DNA from 3 places in the Cerasibacillus sp. genome. Region 1 is predicted to be linked to each of the others. Evidence: predicted binding sites of a transcription regulator. Region 1 holds the regulator's gene; each other region holds the start of a gene.
What was found. The regulator LexA, encoded in region 1, represses DNA repair genes until DNA is damaged. The targets are predictions, from matches to a motif close to CGAACATATGTTCG.
Positions count from the first base shown of each region.

Region 1 (11,024 bases):
CAGGCACTTAGGTTGATTTATAAGGTGAGTTGTACACTTGATGATCTCGTCACGATTAAATCCGAGGACATTATTTTTCCAACAAAGAGTTACTCATCTTTGTAGTTCTACGCTATATTTGCTATGATATCTTCACATAAGACGTTGATTATAGGCTATAGAAAGAGGTAACTATATGGCGAAAGAAAAAGTAATTATTATAGCAGTCAAACAACAAGAACATGAAACAGAGCAATTTAATTCATCTCTTGAAGAGTTAGTTTCCCTTACTGATACGGCTGGCGGTGTCGTAAAGCAAATAATGACACAAAACAGAACACATATTCATCCAGCCTATTATATTGGCACGGGGAAAATTCAAGAAATCAAGAGGGAAATCGAAGCACATGAGATAGATCTTGTCATTTCGAATGATGAACTATCCCCCGGACAACTACGGAACTTAGAAGGGCATTTTAATATCCGTGTAATCGATCGCAGTCAGTTGATTCTTGATATTTTTGCTAGTCGTGCGAAAACGAAAGAAGGTAAATTACAAGTAGAGTTAGCGCAGCTCGAGTATAATTTACCACGTTTGCGCGGAAGAGGGATTGAACTCTCTCGACTTGGTGGTGGAATTGGAACAAGAGGCCCTGGTGAAACAAAATTAGAAACGGATCAACGTTATATTCGCCAACGGATTCATGATATTAAGAAGCGTTTAAAACTTGCCGATAAACAACGTGATCTCTATCGTCATCGAAGAAAGAGAAATGATGTTTTTCAAATAGCAATTGTAGGTTACACGAATGCGGGCAAGTCAACACTGTTTAATCAATTAACTAATAGTGCTTCTTTAGAAGAAGATAAACTGTTTGCGACTTTAGATCCTCTTACTCGCCAGATCACATTACCATCAGGGTTACACGCACTAGTCACAGACACGGTCGGTTTTATTCAAGATTTGCCAACAACCTTAATTGCTGCATTTCAGTCCACATTAGAGGAAGTGACAGAAGCTGATTTTATTTTACATGTTATCGATGGATCACATCCGAATATGGAACAACATCAAGACACAGTTAATCATCATATAAAACAATTAGGTGCTGAACATATTCCAATGTTAACCGTTTATAATAAAAAAGATAAATTCAAAGAAGATCTAATTCCTATGGCACAGCCTGCGATTATTATTAGTGCTTATGAATCGGATGATTTTGAACGCCTATTATTAAAAATAGAAACTGTCTTGAAACAAATCTGGGAACCTTTTACAATAAGATTAGAACCCGACCGAGGCTCAATATTGTTTCAGCTTTTAAATGAAACGATTATAGAGGAAAAATATTTTAATGAACAAAACAATCAATATGTTATTTCTGGCTATATGCGTGAAAATTCCCCACTAAATAGACTTAAAGGAGATATTGAAGAATGATAGAAGACGTTGTTAAACAAGCAGAAAAAGATATCCAAGAAAAACATAACGAAATCAACGAAATCGTTGAACATAATCAAAGACGTGTATTAGAGGCATTCCGCAATAATCGGGTGAGTGATAATCATTTTCAATCGACGAGTGGTTATGGATACAATGATATGGGACGTGAAGTGCTTGATCAAGTTTATGCTGATGTATTCGGTGCGGAAAGCGCTATTGTACGGCCGCATTTCGTGTCCGGGACCCATGCGATATCAACGGCACTTTTTGGTGTGTTACGTCCAGGAGATGAATTATTATATATTACTGGGAAGCCGTATGATACTTTAGAAGGTGTCATAGGGAAATCAACAGAACATTTTTCAGGTTCATTAAAGGAGTTTGGTATTCATTACAATGAAGTACCCTTAAAAGCCGATGGTACGATTGATTTTTCTGGGATTAAGAATGCGATTCATGATGGCACACGTGTCATCGGTATCCAACGCTCTAAAGGTTATGATAATCGCCCTTCATTTTTAGTAAAAGAAATTGAGGAAATGACTGCATTTGTTAAGGATATTAATCCCGAACTAATCGTCTTTGTTGATAATTGTTATGGTGAATTTGCGGAAACACTTGAACCAACCCATTTTGGCGTAGACTTAATGGCCGGATCATTAATTAAAAACCCAGGTGGGGGAATTGTTCGCTCTGGTGGCTATATTGTGGGGAAAGAAAAGTGGGTCGCACAATGTGCTAATCAATTGACAGCCCCAGGTTTAGGTGGGGATATGGGAGCGACATTTAATATGTTACAAGAAATGTTCCAAGGATTCTTTCTAGCCCCACATGTTGTTGGAGAAGCATTAAAAGGAGCTGTTTTCACATCACGGTTTTTAGAACTTATGGGCTTTGAAACAACCCCAAACTATCAAGCGAAACGAACCGATTTAATTCAATCGGTCACATTTGATACGAGTGAACAAATGATTACTTTCTGTCAAATGATTCAAAAGAACTCACCAGTTGATGCATATGTGTTACCTGTACCGAGTGAAATGCCTGGCTATGATGATGAAGTTATCATGGCTGCTGGAACATTTATTCAAGGATCCAGTATTGAATTATCTGCTGATGGACCAGTCCGTCCGCCTTACACCGCCTATGTTCAAGGTGGACTCACTTATCACCATGTTAAAATTGCTATTATCGATGCTGTTAAACATATGCTCGAAAAAGGATATGTTAATGTCATATAAAACAAAATAAAAAACCGCCCTGTGATTAATTAGGGCGGTTTTTCTTATTGAATGTGTCGATATAACCCGATTACTTTTCCCAAAATGGATACATTATTAAAAATAAGTGGGTCCATGGAGGAATTCTCAGGTTGTAGACGAATATGGTCTTTTTCTTTATAAAAACGTTTTACTGTTGCTTCATTCTCTTCAGTCATGGCAACGACAATTTCACCGTTTTCAGCTGTGTTCTGCTGTTTGACAATGACATGATCTCCATCTAAAATACCTGCCTCAATCATACTATCGCCATCAATGATTAAAATAAATAACTGATCATCAGGACTTGCTGCAGAATTTGGGACCGGTACAAACTCTTCGACATTTTCGATTGCTGTAATAGGTAATCCAGCCGTTACCTTACCGATAACCGGTGCATAACGTGCATCATCTTTTGGCACATGGTCATCCTCTGTTCGGTCAAGTATTTCAATCGCACGTGGCTTCGTTGGATCTCGGCGAATATAGCCTTTTTTCTCTAACCGTGAAAGATGCCCATGGACCGTCGAACTTGAAGCAAGACCCACAGCCTTTGCAATTTCACGTACAGAAGGTGGGTAACCCTTTGTTTGCACTTCGCTTTTAATAAAACTTAGAATAGCGGCCTGTCTCTTTGACATCTTAGTCATTATGTATCCACCTCACTCATATAGATTTATTAATAGTCTATCATTTTATATTTGCAAAAGCAAACATTCGTTCTAAAATCTATTGACAGGAACAATTGTTCTGTTATAATGTTTATAAGAACATAGGTTCTGTAGCGGAAGGGGTGAGAAATATGTTTGAAAAGTTGTTTCGAACAGATTTAATTTATGTTATTATGTTCATTATTTCTTTAATCTTTTTGTATTTCTCTCTAATCATGGCTTAAAAATCCGTTTGGATAGATTCAAATGAATAGATGCACTGCATTGCTGTGATATAATACATGCATGTAGCTTTAATTTACAAAATACATGCTTCAGCTAAAGAAGGAAGTAAAGTATCTTACTATCATGGATTTATGATGATTTATTCGTTCATGATTCAAATAGGGAATAAGTCTTTTTCGTCAAGGGGATTTTCAATGAAAGCCATTATTTATTGTCGTGTAAGTACAAACAAACAAACACAAGAAACATCATTAGAAAGACAAGAACAGGAATTAACCGAACTAGCTAACCAATTTGATTTTAATGTCATTAATATCATTACAGAAAAAGCAAGTGGATATGATATTGAACGAGAAGGTATTTTACATATATTACAATTGTTTTCTGAGAAAAAGGCAGATTGCCTTCTCATTCAAGATGAAACACGTTTAGGTCGTGGCAATACAAAAATCGCCTTGCTTCACCAATTAAATAAATTGAATGTAACCATATATACAGTCATCCATAATGGGAAATTAGAAGTATCTGAGGCTGATTCCATGGTGCTAAAAATCGTTAGTATTGTCGAGGAATATCAAAGACAGATTCACAATGCAAAAATCAAGCGCGGAATGAAGCGGGCCATATCCAAGGGATTCCACCCTGAAAAAAACCTTTCTAATCGGAACAAAGCTCCTGGTCGCGATCGTAAAGTATTTCCAATCGAAGAAGTTATCAGGTTGCGTGAGAAAGAGTTAACATTTGAAGAAATAGCTCATACTTTAAAAGGCTTAGGTTATAATGTATCTAAGGCAACTGTACATCGACGATATCAAGAATATCATAAGACTTGAATGGATAAACAGATATGCGTATGATAAAAAAGCAAGAGTCTCCATACTCTTGTTTTTTTATCATTGTAATAGATGGATTTCATCATTTTAAGACTCTATACAGGATAAGACCTATAAGGTAAAAGAAGACTTTAAACATCATACCACTGTGGGGTCATCGGTTACATCCCTTTAGAATGAGTCTTTAGTTAGTGCATTAAAATTATGTATGTTTTAAAAGAAGTTATTATGGAATTAATAATGACGTAAACAAACAAACGAGGTGGAAAGTATATGTTAGATAAAAGTAAAATAGACCGCATTAATGAGCTAGCAAGAAAGAAAAAGATAGAGGGATTAACAGAGGCAGAAAAAAAAGAACAACAAGAATTAAGACAAGAATATCTCCAAAATATTCGTCAATCGTTTAAAAACCAACTAAAGTCGATGACGGTCATTGATCCAGAAGGAAAAGACGTTACGCCTCAAAAAGTACGTGACCTACAAGAACGTAGTCGTAAACATTAAAAGATTCATTAAATTGTTGGAATCTTCCACACTACATTAAGAGAAACTTATTATTACTTGTCGTACGTGGGAATTCATTATAATATGAAGGAAGCGAGGCTTATATCGTAATTGAAAGGGGCTTATCAAATGGACATCGAAAAACTTTCTGTTAATGCAATACGTACGCTTTCAATTGATGCAATCGAAAAAGCGAATTCTGGTCACCCAGGCTTACCTATGGGTGCGGCTCCAATGGCTTATGTACTCTGGACTGATTTTATGAATCATAATCCTAATCATGCTTCATGGTTTAACCGTGACCGTTTTGTACTATCAGCAGGACACGGTTCAGCATTATTGTATTCCCTACTCCATCTATCCGGCTATCAGGTTTCAATAGATGACTTAAAGCATTTCCGTCAATGGCAATCGAATACACCGGGACATCCTGAAGTACTAGATACAGACGGTGTTGAAGCAACGACAGGTCCATTAGGCCAAGGGATTGCCATGTCCGTCGGTATGGCTATGGCAGAAGCACATTTATCTGGAAAGTATAATAAAGAAGATTTCCCAATTATTGATCATTATACATACGCCCTTGTCAGTGATGGTGATTTAATGGAGGGCATTTCTCATGAAGCAGCCTCCCTTGCTGGACATTTGAAGTTGCATAAACTAATTGCTCTATATGACTCTAACGACATTTCATTAGACGGCGAATTGAACCAAGCATTCTCTGAAAACACAGCAAAGCGTTTTGAGGCGTATGGATGGCAAGTTTTACGGGTTGAAGATGGAAATGATCTTGAAGCTATTCGTCAAGCTATTCGACTAGCAAAACAGAACAAAGAACAACCAACATTAATCGAAGTTAAAACAGTTATTGGTTATGGTTCACCAAATAAAGCGGGTTCTTCTCAATCACATGGATCTCCGCTTGGGACAGAAGAAGTTAATTTAACAAAATCCTATTACGGTTGGGAACATGAGCCATTTGAGGTTCCACAAGCTGTTTATAATGATTTTAAGCAAAAAACTATCGATAAAGGTGAAAAACTCGAAGAAAACTGGAATCATTTATTTAATGAATATAAAAATAAATATCCTGAAGAGGCAAATGAATTAGGACAAGCTATAGCAGGAAAACTACCAGAGCATTGGGATGCTGAATTACCTACGTTTGAAACGAACAAAGATTCTTTAGCTACACGCGCTGCTTCTGGTAAAATGATTAATGCAATAAGTAAAACTGTACCTAACTTTTTCGGTGGGAGTGCAGACTTAGCCAGTTCTAATAAAACAATGATGGCTGAAGAAGGCGATTTTTCACATGAAAATTATGCAGGAAGAAACATTTGGTTCGGGGTGCGCGAACATGCGATGGGTGCAGCATTAAACGGAATGGCTTTACACGGTGGTCTAAAAGTTTACGGTGGAACATTCTTTGTTTTTAGTGATTATTTACGTCCAGCAATCCGGATGTCAGCATTAATGCACACACCAGTAACGTATGTATTCACACATGATTCCATTGCTGTTGGTGAGGATGGGCCAACTCACGAACCAATTGAACAGCTTGCTTCATTACGTGCCATGCCTAATTTATCTGTCATTCGCCCAGCAGACGGTAACGAAACACAAGCTGCTTGGCGTTTAGCGCTTGAATCAGAAAGTAAACCGACAGTATTAGTACTTACACGTCAAGATTTACCGACTCTACCTTCGACAAAAGAAAGAGCATATGAAGGGGTAAGTCGAGGAGCCTATGTTATTCGTCATGCCGATAAAGATAAGCCAGATGCGTTGCTACTCGCAACTGGTTCTGAAGTTCAACTTGCTCTAAAAGCACATGAGACCCTTAAAGAAAAAGGAATTGATGTATCTGTCGTAAGTATGCCTTCGTGGGATCGCTTTGAGGAACAAGATGAAGCATATCGAAACAAAGTGCTTCCGAAAGATGTGACTAAACGGGTCGCGATTGAAATGGCGTCTTCTTTAGGTTGGGAACGATATACGGGTACTGATGGTGTAATAATGGGAATTGATAGATTTGGTGCCTCAGCTAAAGGAGAAAAGCTAATAGAAGAATTTGGTTTTACAGAAGAGCGAGTCGTTGAGACAGTTGAGCAATTAATGAAGGCTAAATAGGTATTCGCACTAAAGAAACAATACAAATGATAATTCGACAAAACTAGTTGAATTTGTTTGACAGTAATTGACAGTTTATTCCTCCTCTATTTTATATAATCTAATATAAATAGAGGGGGAGATTGGATGCAGATATATTCTATTTATTGGATTAAAGAAACCTTTGCTAAACATTTCTTCTATAAAAGCGATATCGTATACCGATTTATTAAAACTTATCATGCTACTAAACGGGATGATTTAGTAAGACAGTTTCAGTTTATAACGCATTCTTTTTCAGAAGCGACGGTTCAATCACAGCTTACCAAGTATTTAGCGAAGAAATATCAAATTCAGTATGAAGGAAATAGTGTTATTATAACATCAACAACCTTTACAATGACTGTTTATATTTATGAAAAATATATTGTATTATATTGTCATTCACTAGAAGAGGCTGAGGCGGTATTGTTTCCGATTTTTCGTCTATTAGATTTGAATTTTTTTATCATGAGTCATACACATCCTCGTTTTGGCTGGATCGCTTCACTTATGGATAAAAAAGACAAAAGAAGTCGAAATGAAGTATTGTATTCCTAGCATGAATCAACTATACTGGACTAGGAACAACATGAAGGAGGAAGTGTTTTAATGAGTTGGTATTGGGTAGTACTACTAGTTATTGCAGCACTCGTAGCTGGTGTTGCTCTCGGATTTTTTATTGCTCGAAAATATATGATGAAATATTTAAAAGAAAATCCACCCATTAATGAGCAAATGCTCCGCACATTAATGATGCAAATGGGACAAAAACCATCACAAAAGAAAATCAATCAAATGATGCGTGCTATGAATAACCAAATGGATAAATAATGACGACTGCTTGTCATATCGTCATATCATAAAGCATCAACTTAAATCACTGGTTTATGAACAATGAATCAGTGATTTTTGTTTTTTGACAGCGTTAGTTTGCTGTCTATGATTGATGCGAGTCGATAATATGTCGTTTAATTGTCATATTCATTTTTTGTTTCAGGACGATTGATTTGGTAAAATATAGACAGCTTATGAAATTTGGGGGTTTTTTAATGGCCGATATTAATGTGTTTATTGCGTTTGGGGCAGGCTTTCTATCATTTATTTCACCATGTGTTTTGCCGTTATATCCAGCATTTTTATCATATATCACTGGTATGAGTGTTTCTGAACTGACAGATGATAATAAAATGATAAATCGGAAAAGTCTATTGCATACGATCTTTTTCTTAATTGGTTTCTCAAGTATATTTATTATGCTCGGTTTTGCAACTTCTGCTATTTCCGAATTCTTATTAACATATCAAGACCTTATTAGGCAAGTAGGAGCCATATTAATTATTTTCTTCGGTCTTGTGATTGTTGGTATTTTTAACTTTGAATTCCTCATGAAGGATAAAAAAATTACATTTAAGAATAAGCCAGCCGGTTACTTCGGTTCATTTATTATTGGAATGGCCTTTTCACTCGGCTGGACACCGTGTACAGGTCCTATACTAGCAATTGTCTTATCTTTAGCTGCTACTCAACCTCAATTAGGTATGGTCATGATGATTAGTTACGTCCTTGGATTTTCATTACCATTCTTAATTCTGTCATTCTTTATTGGGAGAATGAATTGGATTAAAAAACATAGTCAAAAGTTAGTAAAAATCGGTGGTTACATTATGATTTTTATGGGAATTGCTTTGTTCTTTGACTGGATGACTAAATTAACCTCTTATTTATCTAGTCTGTTTAATTTTTCAGGGTTTTAAATAGAAAACTCTTGCGCTTCATTTAGCGTAGGAGTTTTTCCTATCAATGGAACGTTCATAGAATTGAATTATTTAATGCAAAATAAGATTGAACTATGTTAAACTATAATTTAGTACTTCTAGTGAAAGGGACGTTTCGAATGTACAAGCCAAACAATATTATTTTAAGAACAACAACATCATTAATTGCATTTATATTATTAGGTTTTGCCATTTACTTGTTACTTGCTGGTCATAATTCACCTGGTGGTGGTTTTGTTGGCGGACTTGTGACTTCAGCCTCAGTTATTCTACTGTACATGGCATACGGTCGAGAAACAGTAAATGATATGTTACCAATTAATTTTCGATCATTAATACCTGTTGGCTTATTAATAGCACTCTTAACAGGTTTAGGTGCATTACTTTTTGGTTTTCCCTTTTTAACACACACATTTGGTTCTATTCATGTGCCAGTATTTGGCGACATTGAACTTGCTACAGCGATGTTATTTGACTTGGGAGTATATTTTACAGTTTTAGGATCAACGATTACGATTATTTTAAATATAGCTGATGACAGAAAAACAACGTCATCATAACATAGTTGCTATTATAAATGGGGGATCATAGTATGGCGACAATCTTAATCGTCGATGATGCGAAATTCATCCGGTTAACTCTCGCAAATATATTAGAAAAAGAAAATCATGAAGTGGTAGGCGAAGCGGAAAATGGTGAAGAAGCTCTCCAGCTGTATCAACAACTAAAACCGGATCTTGTATTTATGGATATCACCATGCCGATAATGAACGGCGTCGAAGCTACAAAGAAAATAATTGAAAAAGATCCGAATGCAATAATTATCATATGTTCTGCGATGGGACAGCATAAAATTGTTGTTAGTGCGATTGAAGCAGGGGCTAAAGATTTTATCGTTAAACCATTTGATGAAAATCGTGTTTTGGAAACTGTTCAACAATTTATATAAAGAAGAGTTGAATTGAAAAGAGTGGTTCAATATGTTTTGGGTAATAGCTAGTACGATTGTAGCAGCTTTTATGGCTACAATGATGATTATCGTCCGACTTAAAGCATCACAACAACCTGCTTCCGTTAAAAAGATTATTTTACCACCGGTTTTTATGAGTACTGGAGCATTGATGTTTGTTTTTCCAGTTTTTCGTGTTGCATGGACTCAAGTTATAGAAGCACTTGTTGTTGGGATGATTTTTTCTGTTTTTCTCATTAAGACATCTAAATTTGAAATAAAAGGTAAACATATATACTTAATACCATCTAAAGCATTTGTTTTTATTTTGTTCGGTTTACTCGCTATTAGATTGTTAGCCAAGACGTATTTAGGTACAAAAATATCTCTTGGTGAAACGAGTGGCATGTTTTTTCTGTTAGCTTTTGGAATGATCGCTACATGGCGAGTTGCCATGCTTATTAAATTTAAAAAGCTAGAAAGAGAAATAAGCAATCATGCTTCACTAGATTAAAAAAATGCGCTTTATAAGAAGCGCATTTTTTTATTTATATCGTTCTTGCCAATTTGGAGCGTAATCCTCATTTGCCATATTAAATAGAGGCTCATAAGGTGTTACATCAATATTCTTTTCATGAAGTTTCTTGCGTAGAAAGCGATGATCCCGTTTTGGTGTCGCGACAATATATCCTTCTATAACAAGTTCTTGAGTAATTTTATCTTTATTTTTTTTAAGTGCGATTTCCCCAATTTTACTGGCTATTTTATGTCGAGCTACATCTCTAAATAACTCTGGTATAGGTGAAACGAGGTCTTCTAATAAATCTTTTTCGGACTCATCCCACATATGTTTCGTTTTATCCATATAATAGACTTCCCAATCCATATCTGATTTACCATCGGCTTTAGGCAGCTGTTTTAAAAACTTGCGAAACATAAAAAACCCACCGATGGCCATCGTGCCTATTAAAAAGATTCCCCAAAAAATGAGCACATAGTTCATAATCCCTGACATTTTACCACCCTTTTTAAAGTAAATCATTAATATTTTAGTATTTATATTTATTTATTGACCCAATTATAGTATATTACTAATAAATAATTGTTTTAAAATGGAAATAACAACGATAGATACCTACATAATAATTATAGAGAATTATATCAGATAAACAAGTATCAGCTATCCCTTTAATAAAACACACTAAAGGAGGTAACACATTGACGGGGG
Region 1 is NZ_DATBTY010000060.1:86,575-97,598, forward strand. It holds gene spoVK (stage V sporulation protein K) at 1-105, shown strand, start outside; gene hflX (GTPase HflX) at 176-1,420, shown strand; gene VIG73_RS10290 (methionine gamma-lyase family protein) at 1,417-2,664, shown strand; gene lexA (transcriptional repressor LexA) at 2,709-3,332, opposite strand; gene VIG73_RS10300 (YneB family resolvase-like protein) at 3,773-4,411, shown strand; gene VIG73_RS10305 (DUF896 domain-containing protein) at 4,685-4,918, shown strand; gene tkt (transketolase) at 5,048-7,051, shown strand; gene sirA (sporulation inhibitor of replication protein SirA) at 7,178-7,630, shown strand; gene VIG73_RS10320 (YneF family protein) at 7,682-7,903, shown strand; gene VIG73_RS10325 (cytochrome c biogenesis CcdA family protein) at 8,122-8,826, shown strand; gene VIG73_RS10330 (Na(+)/H(+) antiporter subunit B) at 8,967-9,407, shown strand; gene VIG73_RS10335 (response regulator) at 9,440-9,796, shown strand; gene VIG73_RS10340 (cytochrome c biogenesis protein CcdC) at 9,828-10,310, shown strand; gene VIG73_RS10345 (DUF2621 family protein) at 10,341-10,811, opposite strand; gene VIG73_RS10350 (ATP-binding protein) at 11,015-11,024, shown strand, end outside.

Region 2 (11,024 bases), on a different contig from region 1:
GAACGTCAATGCAACCTCTTAGCAATATATCATGACAAGACGGCATATTTAGATCACACCCGCAATCCATGCATCTGAATAATAATTAAAATAGCGGAGAAAATCGGACATTTCGATTTTCTCCGCTTGATTCACTTAGCTCTTCGTTATTCCTTATACTTTTTGTTCCTGTTCTTCAAGTTCTTTCGCCATGCGTTTTTGATCTCTTTCTATAATCGGGCGTAAATAGTTTCCTGTATGTGAACGCTCTTCTTCGATAACTGCTTCAGGTGGTCCGGTTATAATGACTTCGCCACCACCTTCCCCACCTTCTGGACCGAGGTCAATAATGTGGTCAGCTGTTTTAATAACATCTAAGTTATGTTCAATTACCAAGACCGTATCCCCATTATCTACTAATCGTTTTAGCACATTTAAGAGACGATTGATATCATCTGTATGCAGACCTGTGGTTGGCTCATCCAGGATATAAAACGATTTTCCGTTAGAGTGACGATGTAATTCACTAGCTAACTTCACCCGTTGTGCTTCTCCCCCAGATAACGTTGTTGCTGGTTGGCCTAGTTTAATGTAGCCGAGACCAACATCTGCAATTGTTTGTAATTTTCGTTTGATCCGTGGAATATTTTCAAAGAAAGTTAACGCTTCTTCAATCGTCATATTTAATATGTCGGAAATGTTCATTCCTTTGTACTTCACTTCAAGTGTTTCACGGTTATAACGTTTCCCCTGACATACTTCACATGGCACATAAACATCTGGAAGAAAGTGCATTTCTATCTTAATAATCCCGTCACCGCGACAAGCTTCACAACGTCCACCTTTTACATTAAAACTAAAGCGACCTTTTTTATAGCCACGTACTTTCGCTTCATTTGTTTGTGCGAAGACATCACGGATATCATCAAAGACACCTGTATATGTCGCTGGGTTTGAGCGTGGTGTACGTCCGATTGGCGACTGATCAATATCAATCACTTTCTCGATATATTCAATACCTTTCACTTCTCGGTGTTTACCTGGACGATGTTTGCCAGTATAAAGCTCTTTCGCTAATGCTTTATATAAAATTTCATTAACTAACGTACTTTTTCCAGATCCTGATACACCCGTAACAACTGTGAACAATCCAATAGGAAATTTCACACGGATATTTTTTAAATTATTCTCTTTCGCACCGATGACCTCAATATAGCGCTCATCTGCTTGACGGCGTTTTATTGGCAAAGGAATATATTTTTTTCCGGATAAATATTGTCCTGTTAACGAGTTATTATCAGCCATTACTTCTTTAGGCGGGGCACTCGCTATGATTTTCCCACCATGTTCCCCTGCACCAGGACCAATATCGATTAACCAATCAGCTGCTAACATCGTATCTTCATCGTGTTCGACAACAATTAATGTATTATCTAGATCACGCATGCTTTTTAGTGTGGCAATCAACCGGTCATTATCACGTTGATGTAGACCAATAGATGGTTCATCAAGAACATACAGAACACCGGTTAATGCTGATCCGATTTGAGTGGCTAAACGAATTCGCTGCGCCTCACCGCCAGATAAAGTACCTGCTGTACGGGATAAGGTTAAATATTTAAGCCCCACATTATTTAAGAAATCGAGACGATTACAAATTTCTCTTAAAATTAAACGTGCAATTTGTTGCTCTTTTTCTGTCAACTGAAGTGTTGTAAAAAACTCTTTTGCATCACGAATGGCATAATCGGTGACTTCGCTAATATGCATATCGCCTACTTTTACCGCTAATGCTTCTTTTTTCAAACGGTAGCCTTTACAGGTTGGACAATGTTTCTGTGCCATATATTTTTCTAATGTCTCTCGAATGAATTCTGAAGATGTTTCTTGATAGCGGCGGGCAATATTATTGATCACACCCTCAAAGTGAATCGTTTTATCGTGGACTTTGCCGAAATCATTTACATAATAAAAGTGAATTTTCTCTTCACCAGTTCCATATAAAATCCGCTCCATTTGTTCTTTCGGTAAGTCTTTAACAGGTGTATCCATGTTAATCCCATAATGTGAGCAAACGCTTTTTAAAAGCTGTGGATAGTATTGTGAACTGATAGGCTTCCAAGCAATAATCGCATGTTCATTCAATGTTTTATTCCAATCTGGAATGACAAGATCAACATCAACCTCTAAGTTTGTTCCAAGTCCGTCACAAGTTGGACAAGCGCCGAATGGACTATTAAAAGAAAATAAACGCGGTTCTAATTCACCTATGGAAAAGCCACATTTTGGACAGGCATGGAGTTCACTAAAGACAATTTCTTCTTCACCAATGATATCGACAATCACTCGGCCTTGACCAAGTTCAAGTGCTGTTTCTAATGAATCACTTAAGCGTCCTTCTACACCAGGTTTAACAATGATTCGATCAACAACGACTTCAATTGAATGCTTTTTATTTTTATCGAGTTTAATATCTTCTGTCACTTCGCGCATTTCTTTGTCCACACGTATACGTACAAATCCTTCTTGTTTTAGCTTTTCAAGTATCCGAATATGTTCACCTTTTCGCCCTGAAACAACCGGACCAAGAATTTGTAATCGTGTGCGTTCTGGAAATTCCATAATACGGTCAACCATTTGCTGAACGGTTTGTGAAGTAATTTCAATTCCATGTTTCGGACAAACAGGGCGACCAATTCGGGCATAAAGTAAGCGTAAATAATCATAAATTTCCGTTACTGTTCCTACAGTTGAACGAGGGTTTTTACTCGTCGTCTTTTGATCAATCGAAATGGCTGGTGATAGCCCTTCAATCATATCAACATCTGGCTTGTCCATTTGGCCAAGAAATTGCCTTGCATAGGCTGATAACGATTCAACGTAACGTCTTTGTCCTTCAGCATAAATCGTATCAAAGGCGAGTGATGACTTTCCTGATCCTGATAAGCCTGTCATAACAACTAATTTATTTTTAGGAATTTCCAAGTCAATATTTTTTAAATTATTTGCACGTGCTCCCTTTATTTTGATTGATTTATTAGGCATTGGCACGATCATCCTTCCACATTAAAAATATCGTCATAGTTCTGATTTTAATTCGAAAAGTAAATCGCGTAGTTCTGCTGCTTTTTCGAAATCGAGTGCTTTTGCTGCTTCGCGCATTTCTTTTTCCATATTTTGCAATACTTTTTCTTTATCCCGTTTTGGCATTTTGTGGAATTGCTTTGCTTTTGGTTCATATGTTTTTTCTGCGTCTTCTGCAACCATTGTCGCACGAATGACATCGCGTACTTCTTTTTGGATTGTTGTTGGTACAATGCCGTGTTTTTCATTATAAGCCTGTTGAATTTCACGGCGTCTTTTCGTTTCTTCAATAGCCACTTGCATAGAATCTGTCATCTTATCAGCATACATAATTACTTGCCCGTTAGCATTTCTAGCTGCTCGGCCCATCGTCTGAATCAACGATCGTTCTGAACGAAGGAATCCTTCTTTATCTGCATCTAATATAGCAACGAGTGACACTTCTGGGATATCTAATCCTTCTCTTAGTAGGTTAATCCCGATTAATACATCATACTTGCCGATTCGCAAGTCACGAATAATCTCGATCCTTTCTAATGTTTTTATATCGGAATGTAAGTAGGCAACTTTCATATCAATATCCTTTAAATAATCAGTTAAGTCTTCGGACATTTTTTTCGTTAAAGTTGTCACAAGAACGCGTTCATTTCTTTCAAGCCTCTTATTAATTTCACCTATTAAATCATCAATCTGCCCCTTAATCGGACGGACATCAACGACTGGGTCCAATAATCCAGTCGGGCGAATAATCTGTTCAGTCACATCTGGTGCATGTTCAAGTTCATATGGCCCAGGAGTTGCCGATACGAAAATCATTTGATTCGCTTTTTTCTCGAATTCAGCGAACTTCAATGGACGGTTATCTAAAGCTGATGGTAAACGAAAGCCATGATCAACTAACACTTGCTTACGTGCTTGGTCACCATTATACATGCCTCTAATTTGTGGTAATGTCACATGTGATTCATCAATGACAATTAAGTAATCGTCTGGGAAGTAATCTAATAATGTATACGGTGTTGAGCCTGCTTCACGAAATGTCAAATGGCGTGAGTAGTTTTCAATTCCTGAACAAAAGCCCATCTCTTCCATCATTTCAATATCATAATTCGTCCGTTGTTCTAATCGTTGGGCCTCAAGTAACTTTTCTTCTGAACGTAATTCCGCTAATCGTTCTTCTAATTCCTTTTTAATATTGATGATCGCTTTCTTCATTTTTTCTTCACGTGTAACGAAGTGTGATGCTGGGAAAATCGCCACATGTTCACGTTCACCAATAATTTCTCCTGTTAAAGCATCAACCTCTCGAATCCGATCAATTTCGTCTCCAAAAAACTCAATCCGAATACAATGTTCTTCTAATGATGCTGGAATGATTTCCACGGAGTCTCCTCGCACACGAAATGTCCCCCGTTGAAAATCAATGTCATTACGTGTATATAAAATATCGACAAGCTCACGTAATAATTGGTCACGGTCTTTTTCCATGCCTACTCTTAAAGAAAGCACTTGACTTCTGTATTCTTCTGGCGACCCTAATCCGTAAATACATGACACACTGGCGACAATGAGAACATCGCGTCTTTCAAAAAGAGCTGATGTTGCCGAATGTCGCAATTTATCTATTTCATCATTAATGCTTGCGTCTTTCTCTATATACGTATCGGACGATGGTACATAAGCTTCTGGTTGGTAATAGTCATAATAGCTAACAAAGTATTCGACCGCATTATTAGGAAAGAACTCTTTAAATTCACTGTATAATTGCCCTGCTAATGTTTTATTATGGGCAATAACGAGTGTTGGACGATTAATTTCCTTAACGACGTTAGATACGGTGAATGTTTTACCAGTACCTGTTGCTCCAAGTAATGTCTGATTTTTTTGACCAGCTAACACTTTGTTTACTAAATCTTTAATTGCCCCAGGTTGGTCACCTTGTGGCTTAAATGATGATACAAGTTCAAACTTTTTAGTCACTTGTACCGCCTCCATTTTTAAGAATCCTTTTACATGCATTCATTATAGCATACATGCGAACGAGCATTCGACTTTTTTGTCATAATGAGAAAAAAATCTGTTCCTAGTGAACAGATTTTTTAATATGATTGATTAGCTTGATACTGATTCTTTGGGTTCTTCTTCACGAAACCCATAAGGACGGTCGGGAAAAATAAAACCCAGTTCATGATCGTCCCCTTCATACATCGCTGCACGGACAAATCGAACTTCTCCGTGATCATCAACAATGTCTAGTCGATAGTGGGCACCTTTTTCCTGTAAAGCGTGATAAAACGCATCGACATCATTGATTGGTTTTCCATTTACCTTCGTAATCGTCTCACCGACTAACACATCGAGACGATCAGCTGGTGAACCTGGGATAATACTTAAAACACGTAATCCTTCTGGCACATCATAAAAATAAGGTGCTTGCGATTGCTCTGTGACGCGATGGCGATAATTGATAAACTCTTTACCGATAATGGCAATAGCCACCGCTACTAAAATAAGTTGTGGCATCCAAATCGTCGCAATCGCTAACGCTAAAACAATCACAGATAATAACAAGATTTGATGACCAAGTTTACGACCAGCTAGATGTGGTAACGTTCCTATCACCTTATAATTAAAGCCAATTAAAAACGGCACCAGGACAAGACTATATGTTTCTTCTGGACCAAATGATAAGTATGGCCAAAATGATGCAAACGGTGATAAATCGCCAATAGGAACCACAGCGAAAAATGGGACCATGGACATTTTCTTCACATGATGTGCCCCAACCCATGAACCACGACGACTCCTAGTTAATGTAGGGAATGTTTGGTTACGTTTTGTCCGTCTTAACATCATTCCTTCCATAACTAAAAAGAGGGCCAACAAAATAGCTAATCCCGGAAAGTTAATCACACCGAAAAAATCCGGATCAATATATGATTGTTTCGTAAGTAGTGGTGGTAAAAATAATAACAATAGTATCGTTAACCCTAATGTGTAACTAGCAGACAATAGATTTAGACGTGATGTCATGCTTAATAATATGACAATGATACTTATAAATAACAAAGTTTCCAACGAAAAGACAATCCCAACACCTATAGAAACTAAAGAAAGAAAGATGCCAAACCCAATGGATAATACCCAAGTCTGTTTCCACTCTGAAAATAAGTTAAATATTTTGGAACCAAAATCCATTCGTTCGCCTTTAATCCGGAAATAACCAGTAAAAACGATTAGGATAAAGGCCCAGTAAAATAATGGATTCAAAAACATTTTTCCGATTGCTTTTAGTATTTCAATGAGCCATAGTTCGACCATTGTGAATCACACCTTTCTAAAAAGGAAAAGACATGTTATTTATAAAGTGTTTGTAATGCTTTTTCCATTTGGCGATCATCTTCGCCACTGCGAATTTTTTCGATTAATGCCGTTTCAATTAATCCAGCTGTATCTTGATCTACTTTTCCAGTTTGTTTGATATTTTGATCTTTTTGGAATGACTTAACGGCCTTTTCCGTCGTCTTATCAAAGTAACCATCAATCCGTTCCAATTGATAGCCAAGACCTGTTAACATTTGTTGAATATTTTTGATATTTTCACCAGTATCATTAAATGATAGGGCTTTTTCAATTTGAACTGGATGGGTAAAATAATAATCGGGTTGTTTCACTTCAATGGTAGGTTTAACACCTTTTTCATGAATCCAATTCCCTTTAGGAGATAACCATTTAAAGAATGTTAATTTAACGGTACTTCCATCTCCTAATGGTACTGCCTGTTGTACTGTTCCTTTTCCAAAACTATTCGTTCCAACAACATCATAACCAATTTCTTTTAAAGCAACAGCGAGAATTTCTGATGCCGAAGCACTTCCTTCATCAATGAGGACTTGAATTGGGTACGGTTTCTTTTCGGTTAAATCAGTAAAATAAGGATCTCTGTTGCCATCGCGACTTTCAATCTGGACATATGGAATGTCTTCAGGGACAAAAAACGCTAATATATCGCCAACTGATTCTAATAAACCACCTGGATTACCACGAACATCAATGATTAAACCTTCCATCCCTTTATCTTCTAAGCTTGTTAATTGCTCATAAAACTCATTCGCTGTGCGTTCTGAAAATGTCGTTATTTCAATGATACCTGTACTCTTACCGTCCACCTTTTTCATATCTGCATAGACTGTTTCAATTGGAATCGTATCACGTGTCATTTTTACTTCTAAAATATCTTTAACGCCTGGGCGGATGATTTCTAAAACAACTTCTGAACCTTTTTTTCCACGTATTTTTGATACAGCTTCGGTTAAGTCATAGCCTTCTAAACTTTCCCCATTCACGCTAAGCACTTGATCATTTGGGCGTAATCCTGCTTTTTCAGCTGGGGAATTTTTTATCGGTGCGACAATCGTTATTTTTCCGTTCACTAAGCTTACCTCAGCACCGATTCCTTCAAATGATGATTCAATTTGTTCATTAAATTGCTCCATTGCCTCGATATCCATATAAGAACTGTAAGGATCATCAAGTGAAGAAAGCATCCCATGAATCGCACCTTCAATCAACTGTTTGTCATCAACTTTTTCGACAAAGTGTTTTTTAATTAGCTTATAAGCCTGATTAATTTTTTGCATTTTATCATCAGACTGTGCAATTTCTTGCTTCGATGTATATTTTCCATTACTGTCTCCTGGTGCTACTTGAACATTTCCCTGTGATGTAGCTAAATAAATGCCTCCAGCAAAACCGATCATTAAGGCCGCAACAATCCAAAAGACAGCCATTATTTTTCTCATCTTCATTCTCGACACTCACCTCTATATATATTCATTAAATCTAAACGTACAAAAAATTAAAAAATGATTTATTAACCATTTTACCATTAAACGTATGTAGATTCTAATATCAATTAAAAAGACACCACATACATTGTGATGTCTTTTAAAACGCCTTATTAATTAAGGTAAATAAATCATTGGGTTAGTTCCACTTTTTGATGCCCAATAACCATTGTGTATTTCAAAATGTAAATGTGGTCCTGTTGACCTTCCAGTATTTCCAGATGAAGCAATGTATTGACCCTGTGATACAGCGTCTCCTACCTTTACATTGAAACCACTTAAATGTGCGTATAATGTTGTATAGGTTTTTCCTTTAATGTGATGAGTGATAAGAAGGACATGTCCATATCCATTCATTCGACCATCACCATCATAGCTGATATCTGTTACTATACCTGGTGCTGAGGCATATACTGGTGTCCCTACAGAAACTCCATAATCAATCCCATAATGGTATGAACTACATCCCCCACAACTTCTTGGACCAAAACCAGACGTAATTGGACCATTTACAGGGTGGATAAAGCCTCCTGTTGAGATAGTTGGGGCTGGTTTTACTGGTTGTGGATTCACCCCTGATGAGCTTGTTGTTGTATTTTGCTTTTTACGTTTTTGGGCTTCTGCTTTTTCTCTTTGAATTCGAGCTAGTTCGCTTTCTGCAAATTCTTTTGCCTTTTGAGCAGCAGCCTTTTGTTTACGAACTATCGCCTGTTCTTCTTCCAAACTTACTTTATACTCTTCTAGTTCTCCATGTTCTTTTTCTAGTTTCTGTTGGATTTTTTCTTTTTTAGTAAGTTGAGCATCGAGTTTGCTTTTCAATTCATTTAACTGTTTTTTCTGTTTATCAAGTGTGGCTTTACGGACTTCGACTTCTTTTTTGTTTGCTTCAACTTGTTCTTTCTTTTCTTCAACTTCTATCTTTTTGGCTTCCATGGCCCGTTTATCAGCATCGAGTTCTTCCATAATTTTTTTATCTGAATCCATGATTGTATTAACTGCCGATGTTCGGCTAATAAAATCACTGAAGCTTTTTGCCCCGAGCAGAACTTCGAGGTAACTCATTTCCCCGCCACTCTCCTGGATAGAGCGTAAACGATTTTTCAACAAGGCCTCGCGTTCAATAATACTTTTCTGTAATTGTAAGATTTCTTCATTTAAAGTACGAATCTGTTTTCTCAAATTCATAATTTCTTCAGCTAAGGTACTAATTTCTTCTGTTGTTTTACTAATCTCATTTTCTTTCTTTACAATCGATGTTTTCGTTTGAGCTAGTTTGTCATCGATAACTTCCATTTCACTTTTATTAGTAGATTGCTTATTAAGGTTTTCATCAATTTTTTTATCGGTATTCGCTTTATCTGAATCAAGTGAGTTGTCCTTTTTTTCCAGATTTGCCTTCTTACGATCTAAATCATTTATCTTACTTTTAACGTCATTTAATGATTCAGCATTTACACTCATACTAGTGGAAAGTAACAATAAGACAACAAGCATTAGTGGTAACTTCTTCCTCAATTGTATTCCCCTTTCCCTTATTCAAAACAGTATCTATCTCTATAATTCTAGCTTTATTAAACTTTAAGAAAGCGTCGAACACTCATGATACTTCCCCAAACACCAATTAAAGCTCCAATTAGGAAAATAACAAGTGAAATTTGCCATGCAAACGGATAGAACGGCAATAATTCAAAGAAAGGTATTTGGACACTGATAACAAGCTTTTCTACAATATAGTAATACCCTGCCAGTAGGGCTGCAATCGGAATAATAGAACCGATCATACCTAAAAGCATTCCTTCAATAAAGAATGGCCAACGGATAAATCCATTTGTCGCACCTACGAGTTTCATAATGCCTATTTCTGTACTTCGGGCCATAATTGTTAGCTTTATCGTATTTGAGATAAGGAATATCGCCGTAAAGACAAGGCCAACGATTAAAATAATCCCGACTATGCGTGCATTTTTATTAAATTCGAATAGCTGACTAACAACTTCTTTACCATAGTTAACTCGATAAATGTGATCAAAGCCACGGATTTTCTCAGCAATAACCGCTGTATCCTTAGGTTCTTTAGCTTTAATAATATAGGCATGGTTCAAAGGGTTGTCCTGTTCAAAGAGCTCCCATGATTTTCCTTCTTTTCCCATTCCTTTTATCAAACTATCGAGTTCTTCATCTTTAGATGAAAAGACGACAGATTCGATTTGGTTAATCTTCTTTATTTCATCACCGAGCGTTTTTATATCGTCATCACTTGCCGCGACATCTATAAGAACTTTTACGATAACGTCTTCTTCAACTTTTTCTGCCATATGGTTTAAGTTTAAAATAATGACTAGAAAGGCGGCGACGAGTAATAATGTAACTGTTACAGATCCAATCGAAGCAACGGTCATCCAACCATTACGAAATATATTTTTTACACCCTCCCGAAGATGGCGTTTAAGTGTTCTAATTTTCATAGCCGTATTCACCTCGGGATTCGTCTCTTACAATCATGCCACTTTCAATTGCAATAACACGTCTTTTCATTTTGTTCACGATTTCTTTACTATGTGTTGCCATGATGATTGTCGTCCCTCGTTCATTGATTTCTTCAAACACACGCATGATTTCCCATGATGTATCAGGGTCTAAATTTCCTGTTGGCTCGTCCGCAATGACGATATCAGGGCGATTCACTATCGCACGTGCTATAGAGACACGTTGCTGTTCCCCACCTGATAATTCATTCGGTAAAAAACGCGCTTTATTCTTTAAATCGACTAATTCTAATACTTCCATGACTCGCTTACGGATATTACGTGGTGATTCTTCAATAACTTCTAGCGCAAATGCGATATTTTCATAGACTGTTAGTTTAGATAATAATTTAAAGTCTTGAAACACAACTCCGATTCGCCTGCGAAAGAATGGAACTTCCTTATCTTTTAATTCACTCGTGTTAGCGCCATTTACTTCAACTAAACCAGTTGTCGGTTTGACTTCACGATAGATCATTTTAATAAACGTTGATTTACCAGCACCACTTGGTCCGACAACATAGACAAATTCACCTTTTTCAATATGTATAGATACACCGTTCAACGCGGTAACACCATTCGGGTATTT
Region 2 is NZ_DATBTY010000073.1:116,761-127,784, reverse strand. It holds gene uvrA (excinuclease ABC subunit UvrA) at 154-3,024, opposite strand; gene uvrB (excinuclease ABC subunit UvrB) at 3,058-5,043, opposite strand; gene VIG73_RS12570 (PDZ domain-containing protein) at 5,176-6,384, opposite strand; gene VIG73_RS12565 (S41 family peptidase) at 6,420-7,871, opposite strand; gene VIG73_RS12560 (murein hydrolase activator EnvC family protein) at 8,028-9,425, opposite strand; gene ftsX (permease-like cell division protein FtsX) at 9,482-10,375, opposite strand; gene ftsE (cell division ATP-binding protein FtsE) at 10,365-11,024, opposite strand, start outside.
Region 2: the regulator LexA is predicted to act here: its motif matches at 5,100-5,113, upstream of uvrB (excinuclease ABC subunit UvrB).

Region 3 (11,024 bases), on a different contig from region 1:
AAAATCAAACCGATAAAAATGGTAACTTATATTATACCATTTTAAACACAATAAAGGCGTGTTTTGCTATAATAAATATTACTAATTATGTTTTCCCCTGTTCAGCCTGCATTAATTTTGTTACAGTAAGGGAGAGGCTGTTTTAAAAGGGGCTACGAGAATTGTTCTTTTATTAGGGGGATTTGTGGATGAACATCATATTTCCTATTTATAGTTTTATCGTTTTCTTTATTTTCAATATACTAACATATAAATTTTGCCTTAAACTTAAATTAAGTAAACAACGCCAAGAGAAAATGTTTCGGTTCATGAATATAATCATATTAATTCTTTTATTCACATCATATATTAAAGTTCAACAAGCGATGATTTGATATAAAATTCAGTAAATCGATAGTATGTTTTTACAAGAAAATATGTTATATTTATTGGTAGTGAGAAATTGAAGTTTATATCTAGATTAGGAGTGTTCACATGAAGAAGTTAGCCATTGCCGCAACAATTAGTGCGGGTGTTTTATTATTTTCCGGTTGCAGTAATTCAGGAGATGTCATTGTAAAATCAAAATCTGGTGATATTACAAAAGAAGAATTTTATACTGAAATGAAAGACCAGATTGGTGCAAATGTCCTGCAACAGATGATGTTATTGAAAATACTTGAGGACAAATATGATATCGACGATAAGGAAATTGATAAAGAAGTTAAACAGATGAAAGATGAAATGGGCGAGCAATTCGACCTTGTCCTCCAGCAACAGGGGATTCAAGACGAAGATCAATTACGAGAACAAATTCGCATGAGTATGCTTTACGAAGAAGCGATGTTTGGTGATGTCAAGATTACTGATGATGAACTAAAAGAACAATATGAACGAATGAAAACCGAACTAAAAGCAAGTCATATCCTTGTCGCGGATGAAAAAGATGCAAAAGATCTTAAGAAACAGCTTGATGAAGGTGCTGATTTTAAAAAGCTAGCAAAAGAACATTCTACAGATGGTTCTGCTGAAAATGGTGGCGATATTGGTTGGTTCTCAACAGGTGAAATGGTTCCTGAGTTTGAAAATCAAGCATATAGTATGAAAAAAGGCGAAATCAGCGAACCTGTAAAGTCCCAATTCGGTTACCATATTATTTTATTAGTAGACAAGCGTAAAAAAGAAGAGGACATTGGTAGCTTCGAAGACATGGAAGACATGATCAAAAACGACTTAAGAAATAAAAAAGTTGATACAGAGGCGAAACTAAAGGAACTACTCGATCAAGCTGAAATTGACGTGAAAGATGATCAATTTAAAGACTTATTTAATTTAGACCAGCAAAATGCACAAGGTTAAGTAAAAAGTGGGTTGTAGCTTCGATGCTACTCACCCACTTTTTTAATGTATCGCTTTTGCCGTTCCTCTTCAATTCGTTCCATATAAATCTGCCCTTCTTGTTCAATAAACCGCTGCTCTAACCTTTTTTCAGCGACCATTGCTCTTAACGCCATATATCCACTTAAAAATGTAAAGCCAATCAATAAAATAACCCACCAAGGTACGCCTAAAAACACTGTATACACCCCTCGTCCCTTCTTAATAATAGATATATGACATATTGTTTAAAAAATGCCTTCTTCTTTTACGTATGATTCAAATTTAGGCTTATAGAAAGAACGGTTATCTAAGGCGAAAAGCCTTTCAGTAAATTCCCCTGGCTCAACATGTTCAAGTGCCCGGTTTAATGTATTCATTCGGGCATCAATGAGATCGATAAGATGCAATAATTCAGCCTCACGAATTAGTGGTGGTCTTGGACTGCCCCACTCCGCTTTACCGTGATGACTTAGTACTAAATGTTGTAAGACGACAACTTCTTCACCTTCTATTTTTAATTGCTTAGCCATTTGACCGATTTCTTCAACCATCATCGGAATATGGCCAATTAGTTTACCTTCTAGTGTATACGATGTCGTAACAAAACCAGATAATTCCTTGATTTTACCTAAATCGTGTAAAATAATGCCTGCATAGAGTAAGTCGCGATCAACATCTGGATATAACTTACAAATTTCTCTTGCTAAATGTAGCATACTGACAATATGATGTGCCAAACCAGACATATAGGCATGGTGATTAGATACGGCCGCAGGAAATGTGAGTAATTCGTCTTGATATGCTTTAATAAACGCACGAATCATACGCTGGATACTCGGATTTTCCATCTCAAAGACAGCTTCCATTATTTTCTCATAGAGAACTTCTTTCGCTACAGGTGCCTTCTCAATAAAATCGCTCATTTGCACACCGTCAGTGACTTGAGCTGGACGAATCGTATAAATACGCAGTTGTGATTTTCCTCTGAATTGTGTGATATCACCTGTTACATACACAATCTGTTCATCGGTATACACCGTCTCATCTTCAGGTGTTGCATCCCATAGTTTAGCCTCAATTTCCCCAGAAATATCTCGTAAAATTAATGTTAAAAATGGTTTCCCGTTACTTGCAACGCCTTTTGTTGCCTCTTTAATTAACATAAAACCATCAAATTTATGACCGACTTGTAATGATTTAATCCCTTTCTTCATTCGCTGATTCTCTCCCTTTTAATATGCCTTATATGTGTTGATAGGCATTTTCGATTGTCATGATATGAGTCTGGTCCACTCTTTCTTTAATATCCTTCTTACATGTAAATAAAATAACTTGTCTTTCTTTCGCTAGAGTAGCTAATATATCAAGTATGCGATCTGTTCGTTTACCATCAAAATGGACAAAAGCATCATCAATGATAAACGGTAATCGCTCGGATTTACTCATAATAACACCAATTGCTAGGCGTAAAGAAACATATAACTGATCAATTGTTCCTTGAGATAATTCTGTTACATCATATCTTAGCTGATTCTTAGATTCCACCTTAAACCCACTATCATCTGTTGGTGCAATAATCTTAGCATATTGTTCATTCGTGATATACATAAAGAAAGTGGATGCTTTGTCTAGTATATGTTGTAAATAATTCTCTTTATATTTTTTCTTCGTTTCTTGTAATAACATTCTAGCAACTTTTAAGGTAGACCATTGTTTAGCTAGGGTATTCAGCTCATCTTTTTCAAGTTGAAAACGGTGAATCCATTCTGAATATGCATGAGATGATATCAATTCTTTCATTTCCACTTCTGCTGTTGCAATCTGCTTCCTGATATGCTCAATATCTTCTTCAATATGATTCATTTTCAGGGCTTGTTCTTGCTTCTTCATACTTATTTCCTTATGCGTTGGTTGTTCTTTTACTAAAGCATCCCACTCTTTCTTAGAAAACATTGGGGCGTAGCTATTCTCAATTTGTTCAATTTTTAATACTAAGTATTGGTGCCGTTCATATTGTTTTGCCCTTCTATAATAATCTTCCTCATCTTGTGCATGGGCTGTCTGAAATAGTAATTGCTTTTCTTGTTCGTAAATCTTTATATTTGCCTGAACCGATGCTAATTGGTTCATGACGTCCTGAGATAATCGCTTATAATTTTCTAACTTGATCTGTTTCTTCTCGTCATCGTTTATCATCTCTTTCAATTGTTCAAAACAAGATGAGAGTTTTGCCTTATCCATCTGCCTAATGCGTAGGTCTTTCATTAACACTATTACTACTTCCCGTATATGATTAATATGTTGTTCACATTCAATCATATCTGTTTTTATATCGGCAACGTTTTTGTGGCGTGCTAATATGCGTTTTAATGTGTGAAAAAGTGTTGGCCAAAAAGATACTTCTACATCAGATAAGAATGGATAACGCTTTTGTTGCTCGTGAATGTCATGATCTAGTTGTTGTTCATGGATGGTATGATCGATTATTTTCTCGTCACAGACGTGATATTGCACAGATAATTTCTTTATTTCTTGTTGTATAGAGCTTAGCTGTTGACGCTTTGTATTATCTGATGCTAATTGCGCTAGGACTTCCTTTTCTTCCTCTTGTGAAAGGATCGAATCAGGTACTTCATTCATAGTCGTCATCCATTGTTTAACATAAACTTTAGATTTCTTCCCCACAAATAACGAAGCACCACTTAGAAGGAGTCCAATTAATATTCCAGCGTAATACCATGGAGATTCATTTAGTAATGCGAATATACCACTTATTAGGGAAATGATCATCCCTATAATGCTGGTGAGCTTTGTCTTTTGTTGCAATTTATCTATACTTGTTTTCGCCTTTTCATTCGTTCTATTATATCGCTGTTCTAGCATTTTCATGTAAACAGCTTTTTTGGAATGTTCCATTGTTTGTTCCATTTTTAATCGTGTTTCTTGTGATAATAATTGACCTTCTATGGATTTTTTTTCTTCCTCTAGCTGTGTGAGTCGTTTTTCTAGCATGCGCTTTTCACGATTAAGTTGTTCGCTTTGTAATGTTAGATCTTCATGACGTTGTTTTATCGTTAACCATGTTTTTTCAATATGGAATGGTAAACGAAGCTCAGGTAGACCATCTCTTGTCAATTTGAGATTTAAATGTTCAAGTTCTGTATTTAATTGAACAAGTTCTGATGCATATGCTTTTTTCAGTTTCCGTAATTCTTCATTAAGATGTTGGTAACGTGCTTCATATTGAAGGGCTTTGTCAATCTGTTCAAGCGATGCTTGGTCCAATTTGACATCTTCTAAATCTGTCATTTTTTTATGATATTCTTGCATATTCTTCTCGTAAATGGCGTACTCGCTTAGTAAGGGAACCATGTTTTCCTTTATTTGTTCTAAACGTAATATACCGTCTTCTGGAAATCCTATTATCTCGTCAAGTGTATTTTTCTCATTAAATGCATCGATATATGAGTAAAGGTATGGAAGGGCTTGTTCTACTCTTTCCAACTGTAAAAAAGCTTCTCTCTCCTCGGTTAGGCGCTCTTCTAAACGTGCTAATTTAGCTTGCCAACGTGAAACTGCTTCTCTTTTATCTCGATAGCGTATACTTTCATCTTTAAGTTGCTTTTGTTTAGTCACCATTATCTTTAAGTTAGACAGCTGTTGATTCATTTTAGGCCGTGTTCCATATGGTTTAAAAAGGTCAGCAAGTGAATCATCTAATTTCTTTTCTACTGTATGTATATGTGTCGAACCGGTTAATCCAATATTTAACAAAACTTCACTTAATTCATCTTCCTTCATATCGCGAATCGTTAATAAATCAACCGCCGAAAAGGAAAAAATCGCCTGATATGTTTCTCGTGTTAAGCCGTTTAATCGTTTCTTTAACCATTCCTCATCATATTGTTCTGTCTCAGTAAAACAAACAGCTTTACCATTTCGAACATGGTCAAGCCGTTCAATTGTAAATTCTCCAACATCCGGATCGATAACTGTCAAGCGCCCGCCCATTTTACTACTCGTTTTCGGACGATAAAAAGCACGTTCACTCGGATATAAGCCAAACAACATAAATAAAATATAATTCTGAATGGTCGATTTTCCCGATTCATTTGTCCCATATATAACAAGAAATGATGAATCCGAAAAATCAATCGTATAATCGACCCATTTCCCGAAACCATAAATAAATGCTTGTTTAAATCGCATCAAATCACCTCAATTCGATTTGTTGTGGAGCATATAAAATAAAAGTTGCTTTACTTCAGCTTTTAACGCCTCTTCTTCGTCCGCTGTCATGGGGATTAGATATTTCCGAGCTTCGCGGTGATGATAGAGATCTTCGAGCCATTCCGCCATATTTGACGATTCGATTACACGCCTTAATTCAGCCATAAACGGATCACCTTCAGTATCTAGATGCTCCGCCTGCTTTATATCATCTGACCATCGATAAATATATTTCCATGTATCAAGTGTGATGAGTTGATCATTAATAAGTTCGATAACTTCTTCCAACATACCGTTACTTTTCCAGATTAATATTTGAGATTGCGTGCCGAAAAAAACCACATCAAACAGCTGTGGAATAGCAGTGGAAAACTGATTAAGAATCTTCGCTTTTAATACCTCCCCCAACTGATGAATCGTTTGGATATGATCAACATGTAAATTCACTGTTTGAAACTGAATCGATTGCAAAGGAATAAAATCTATGTTTGGACTTTCTGACGATAACTCTACGTAATAACATCCTTTTTCCCCAGTCTCTTTTCGATTTCTCCCCTGAATATTACCAGGGTAAATAATTGGTGGGTTCATTTTTAATTGTTGTCTTTTATGAATATGTCCTAGTGCCCAATAATCAAATGGTTTGTCAGATAGATCATTTAATGTAAACGGAGCATAAACATCATGTTCCGTATTTGTCTTTAAACTGCCATGTAACATGGCTAGATGAAACGGTGTCTTTGTTTGAGCAAGATTGTACTCGTCGACCTTTGCCGTATGTATCGCACGTTCTTCGTAACTAAAACCATAAATGGTTGCCAGGTCTCGACCTTCCTTCGTGTATACGACATGACGTACAGTATCATCAGGAAACACATAAACATTATCAGGATAATTTATCGGATGAATATTACCTGCTATATAATCATGATTGCCGTAGGACATATAGACATGAATACGATGTTCTCTTAAACGTTCAAAGCCTTGGCGTAATTCGAATTGGGCTTTAAGACTTTGACGTTCATTATCAAATAAGTCACCCACTAACAAGACAAAGTCGACTTGTTTTTGTATCGCTACATCAACGAGTTGACGAAATGCTCGAAACGTACTTTCACGAATATCAGAGAATATCGTATCTGGTATATGTGCTAACCCACGAAATGGTGTATCCAAATGTAAGTCTGCCGCATGAATAAATGAAATTTGGCTCATCACCGTTTCCTCCTATTTCCTTTTCCTTTTATTTTACCAAATCACCAACACGAATGCACGTTCGATGCCGAGGCTATTTATTCAAAAATAAGCTGAAATATACTATAATAGGGGTAAGCGATTTCATTAAGGGGGATAATTATGAAAACATATGTATTAACCGTCTTCGAAAAAGATGGAAAGAAATTACTTGATGAGAAAATCGAAGCAAAGACTGATTTAGAAGCGAAGGAAATTGGCCAAGAAAAACTAGACAAGGAAGGCTATAGTGAACACACACATCGCCTCGTTTCACCTAATGCTAAATTACTTCTGTTCCACTCTTAATCTAAAATAAGACCCACGAATGTGAGTCTTATTTCATGATATAAGCCATGTGATTAATTGTCATACAATTCCTCTAACGGCTTCGTTATAATGCGACTAATATCATTAATCATTAGATTTAGTCGCTGTTCTTTTTCAATTAAACTTGAAATCATTTCATTTTGTTGAACCTTTTCAACAATTTGCCGTGCTCCTTCAATTTCTTCTTGTGTTATTTCTACACCTTGCATTTGTTTTTCTTGCAGATTAATTTGCGTATCACGAAAATCCTCAAATAATTGTTTAGACTCATTATTATTCATCACACTTTGGTAACTTTCCACAAGTTCTTTAAATTCAACACTATTGCGAATTGCTTTTTCTATATCATATGCGCTATCATACATATTAGACATTGCCTTGCCCCCTTTATAAAATAAAACGAATCTATCTGAAATAACTATATCAGACGATTTAATCTATGTATACCCATATGAATAAATACCTAAAGATAAAAATTAAATTTCCCTCCTATTTTGATATAAAAAATCCAAAAACCTTATAGAGAAAAGAGGTTTTTCAAAATGTATAAACAGTTGAAAAATATTTTTCCATCTATTTGTTTTTATGCAAACGACGCTAAAACTCTAAATGACGATTATGAATGGTTTTTAGGGAAAGACGGAGAATACATTGGAATTGCTAAAACTGAACTAACCGAAAAGGACTGTACATTACTCGCAACTTTTCTAAAGCCTGTTCATGAATACTTCCCAAAACTAACAAAAAAAGAGCAATGGTGGAAACAACTTCTACATTATAAACAACCTATTGACACGCAATCATTTCAAAACATTGAATTTCGTTTAATATATTTTCAATTCCCTGAACAATCGATGGAACCGATTCTTTTTAAAGATGCCATGAAACAATTATTCCAAAATGATGTTATCGTCCTTTGGGAGAGTAATGATTCAGGTGTTCTTATTGAAGAATGTCAACCAAATACCGAACAGCTATCTTATAAAGAAATCATCCACGTGTTAATGAGCGATTTATATGTTAAATTACGTTTTTTAATTGGTCCACTCCAAACAAATATATTAGACGCACCACTCATATATGATCAGATTAGCCGATACGCTCCAATTGCATTCAAATATGACAATGCTCATGTTTTGACGTTTCTAGATGCGTTGCCTGTTTTTATAATTGAAAACAGTGATCGAGAACTACTCCAGAAATTGATTCCAAATGAGTTAAACTGTCTTCAAAACAATCATGAATTACGCCAGATGGTACAAACACTGATTGAATGTAATCTTAATATTACACATGCTGCTAAACAATTATTCGTCCATCGTAATAGTCTTCAATATCGACTGGACAAATTTTCTTCACAAACAGGCCTGGACATAAGACATGTTCATGACGCATTTATCGTCTATTTAGCACTTATGATTCTCGATTAGTCATGTTGCACAAAAGATAAGTCTGTTTTTGTGCAACATGACCATTTATTTGCCTTTTATAAGGCGATATAATGAAAGTAGCATTGGAATCACTCACAGGGAGGAAAAACATTGGCTGAACTAAAATTAAACAACTTAAAAAAAGTGTTCGATAAAGATGTCGTAGCTGTTCAAGACTTCAATTTACATATTAAAGATCGGGAATTTATCGTATTTGTTGGGCCATCTGGTTGTGGAAAATCAACTACATTACGTATGATCGCTGGTTTAGAGGAAATTTCAAGTGGTGAATTATATATTGATGACCGCCTAATGAATGATGTTGCACCTAAGGATCGCGATATCGCCATGGTATTCCAAAACTACGCCTTATACCCACATATGAATGTGTATGATAATATGGCATTCGGACTTAAGCTACGTAAGTTTAAGAAAGACGAAATTGACCGCCGTGTAAAGGATGCGGCTAAGATTTTAGGGCTTGAAGCTTACTTAGATCGAAAACCAAAAGCATTATCAGGCGGACAGCGTCAACGTGTTGCTTTAGGACGTGCCATTGTTAGAGATGCTAAAGTATTTCTGATGGATGAACCGTTATCCAATTTAGATGCTAAATTGAGAGTTCAAATGCGAGCCGAAATCCAACGTTTGCATAATCGTTTAAAAACGACAACCATTTATGTAACACATGACCAAACCGAAGCAATGACAATGGCGACTCGCCTAGTCGTTATGAAAGACGGTATTATCCAGCAAGTCGGAGCACCTAAAGAAGTATATGACAATCCAGAAAATGTATTTGTTGGTGGTTTTATCGGTTCACCTGCCATGAACTTCTTAACAGGAACATTAATCGATGGGTATTTCACTCTTAATGACATCAAAATTAAAGTACCAGAAGGAAAAATGAAGCCTCTTCGCGAACAAGGCTATGTCAATAAAGACATTATTCTTGGTATACGCCCAGAGGATCTACATGATGAGCTAAGTTTTATGGAATCATCTCCTGACACAAAAGTAACAGCGAAAATTGAAGTGGCTGAATTGATGGGCTCAGAGACATATCTCTATTTATCTTTATCCAACCAAGATATTATTGCACGCGTTGATTCGAGAACTAATGTGACAAATGGGGAGTCAGTTGAACTAGCACTAGATATGAATAAAGCTCATTTCTTTGATATTCAAACAGAAAAACGTATCCATTCTTAATATAGAAAGAAGGAAGGTCATCAGACCCTCCTTCTTCTTTTTAATATAAGAACAGGAATAACCTTCCTTATGAAGCCATCATTATTTTATTGTGGTGTGCTTCCGCCACCTAATTGTTGTTGGGCAGTCTGAACTAAACGCTTAGTAATTTCTCCACCAACAGAACCGTTAGCACGTGATGTTGTATCTGCTCCTAAATTAACACCAAATTCCTGAGCTATCTCATATTTCATTTGATCTAATGCTTGTTGAACGCCAGGCACTAGCAATTGATTTGAATTGTTGTTAGCCATTGATATCACCTCCTGTAGTCTATATTGTTCACAGTTCAAGAAATCTTATCACTGATAAACGTTGGAAAATTGAACATGATTTACTAATAAAAAAAGCGTACGGGGGCAAAATGAACTGCCCCTGCCAGGCAGAAAAAACTGCTCAGCAAATGTGCTTAGGATTCATACATTTTATATCTTGTCTTTTTACTACAATATCGCATTAGGGTGTTTAAAGATATATAGGTGAGCGATGTTTGAGAGTTAGATCGCATTGGAGCGTTCCATGGTGTGTAAGTCAGTGATCTTAGTTACAGTTAGACCGCATTGAGGTGTTCAATCGTATGTAAGTCTGTATTCTTAATTACAGTTAGATTGCATTGAAGCGTTCAATTGTATGTAAGTCTGTGATCTTAGTTACACTTAGATCGCATTGGGGTGTTCAATTGTATGTAAGTCAGTAATTTTAGTTAAACTTAGATCGCATTGGAGCGTTCAAAGATTTACAAATCTGTGCTTTGAGGCGTTATGATAACACCTATAAAAAGAAATCCACCCCTGAGAAAAGGAGTGGATTATTATTTTTTTATAAGAAATTATACAAAGCCTCTTCCAAAGCCTGTCTTTCGTTCGTTCCAGTTAACAAAATATGATGTACCAACTAATCATTATTTAATGCTAGTTATGTCCCTGTCTCATATCATTTATTCTTTCGGGTGTGTCATGTCTTTCGGTACAACATATTCATCAAATTGTTCTTCAGTTAATAAGCCTAATTCAACGGCTGTTTCTTTTAATGTCGCATTGTTTTCATAGGCTGTTTTAGCTATTTTAGCAGCATTTTCATAACCAATATGTGGATTTAATGCGGTTACAAGCATTAATGAATCATTTAAATTCCTTTCAATCTTTTCTTCATTCGGCTCAATACCACGTACACAACGTTCATCAAATGAAA
Region 3 is NZ_DATBTY010000006.1:176,453-187,476, reverse strand. It holds gene VIG73_RS02090 (peptidylprolyl isomerase) at 475-1,338, shown strand; gene VIG73_RS02085 (sporulation YhaL family protein) at 1,365-1,565, opposite strand; gene yhaM (3'-5' exoribonuclease YhaM) at 1,605-2,573, opposite strand; gene VIG73_RS02075 (ATP-binding protein) at 2,602-5,568, opposite strand; gene VIG73_RS02070 (DNA repair exonuclease) at 5,578-6,804, opposite strand; gene VIG73_RS02065 (YhzD family protein) at 6,946-7,131, shown strand; gene VIG73_RS02060 (YlbF family regulator) at 7,185-7,526, opposite strand; gene VIG73_RS02055 (PucR family transcriptional regulator) at 7,695-8,582, shown strand; gene VIG73_RS02050 (sn-glycerol-3-phosphate ABC transporter ATP-binding protein UgpC) at 8,694-9,794, shown strand; gene VIG73_RS02045 (alpha/beta-type small acid-soluble spore protein) at 9,881-10,087, opposite strand; gene fumC (class II fumarate hydratase) at 10,771-11,024, opposite strand, start outside.
Region 3: the regulator LexA is predicted to act here: its motif matches at 6,855-6,868, upstream of VIG73_RS02070 (DNA repair exonuclease).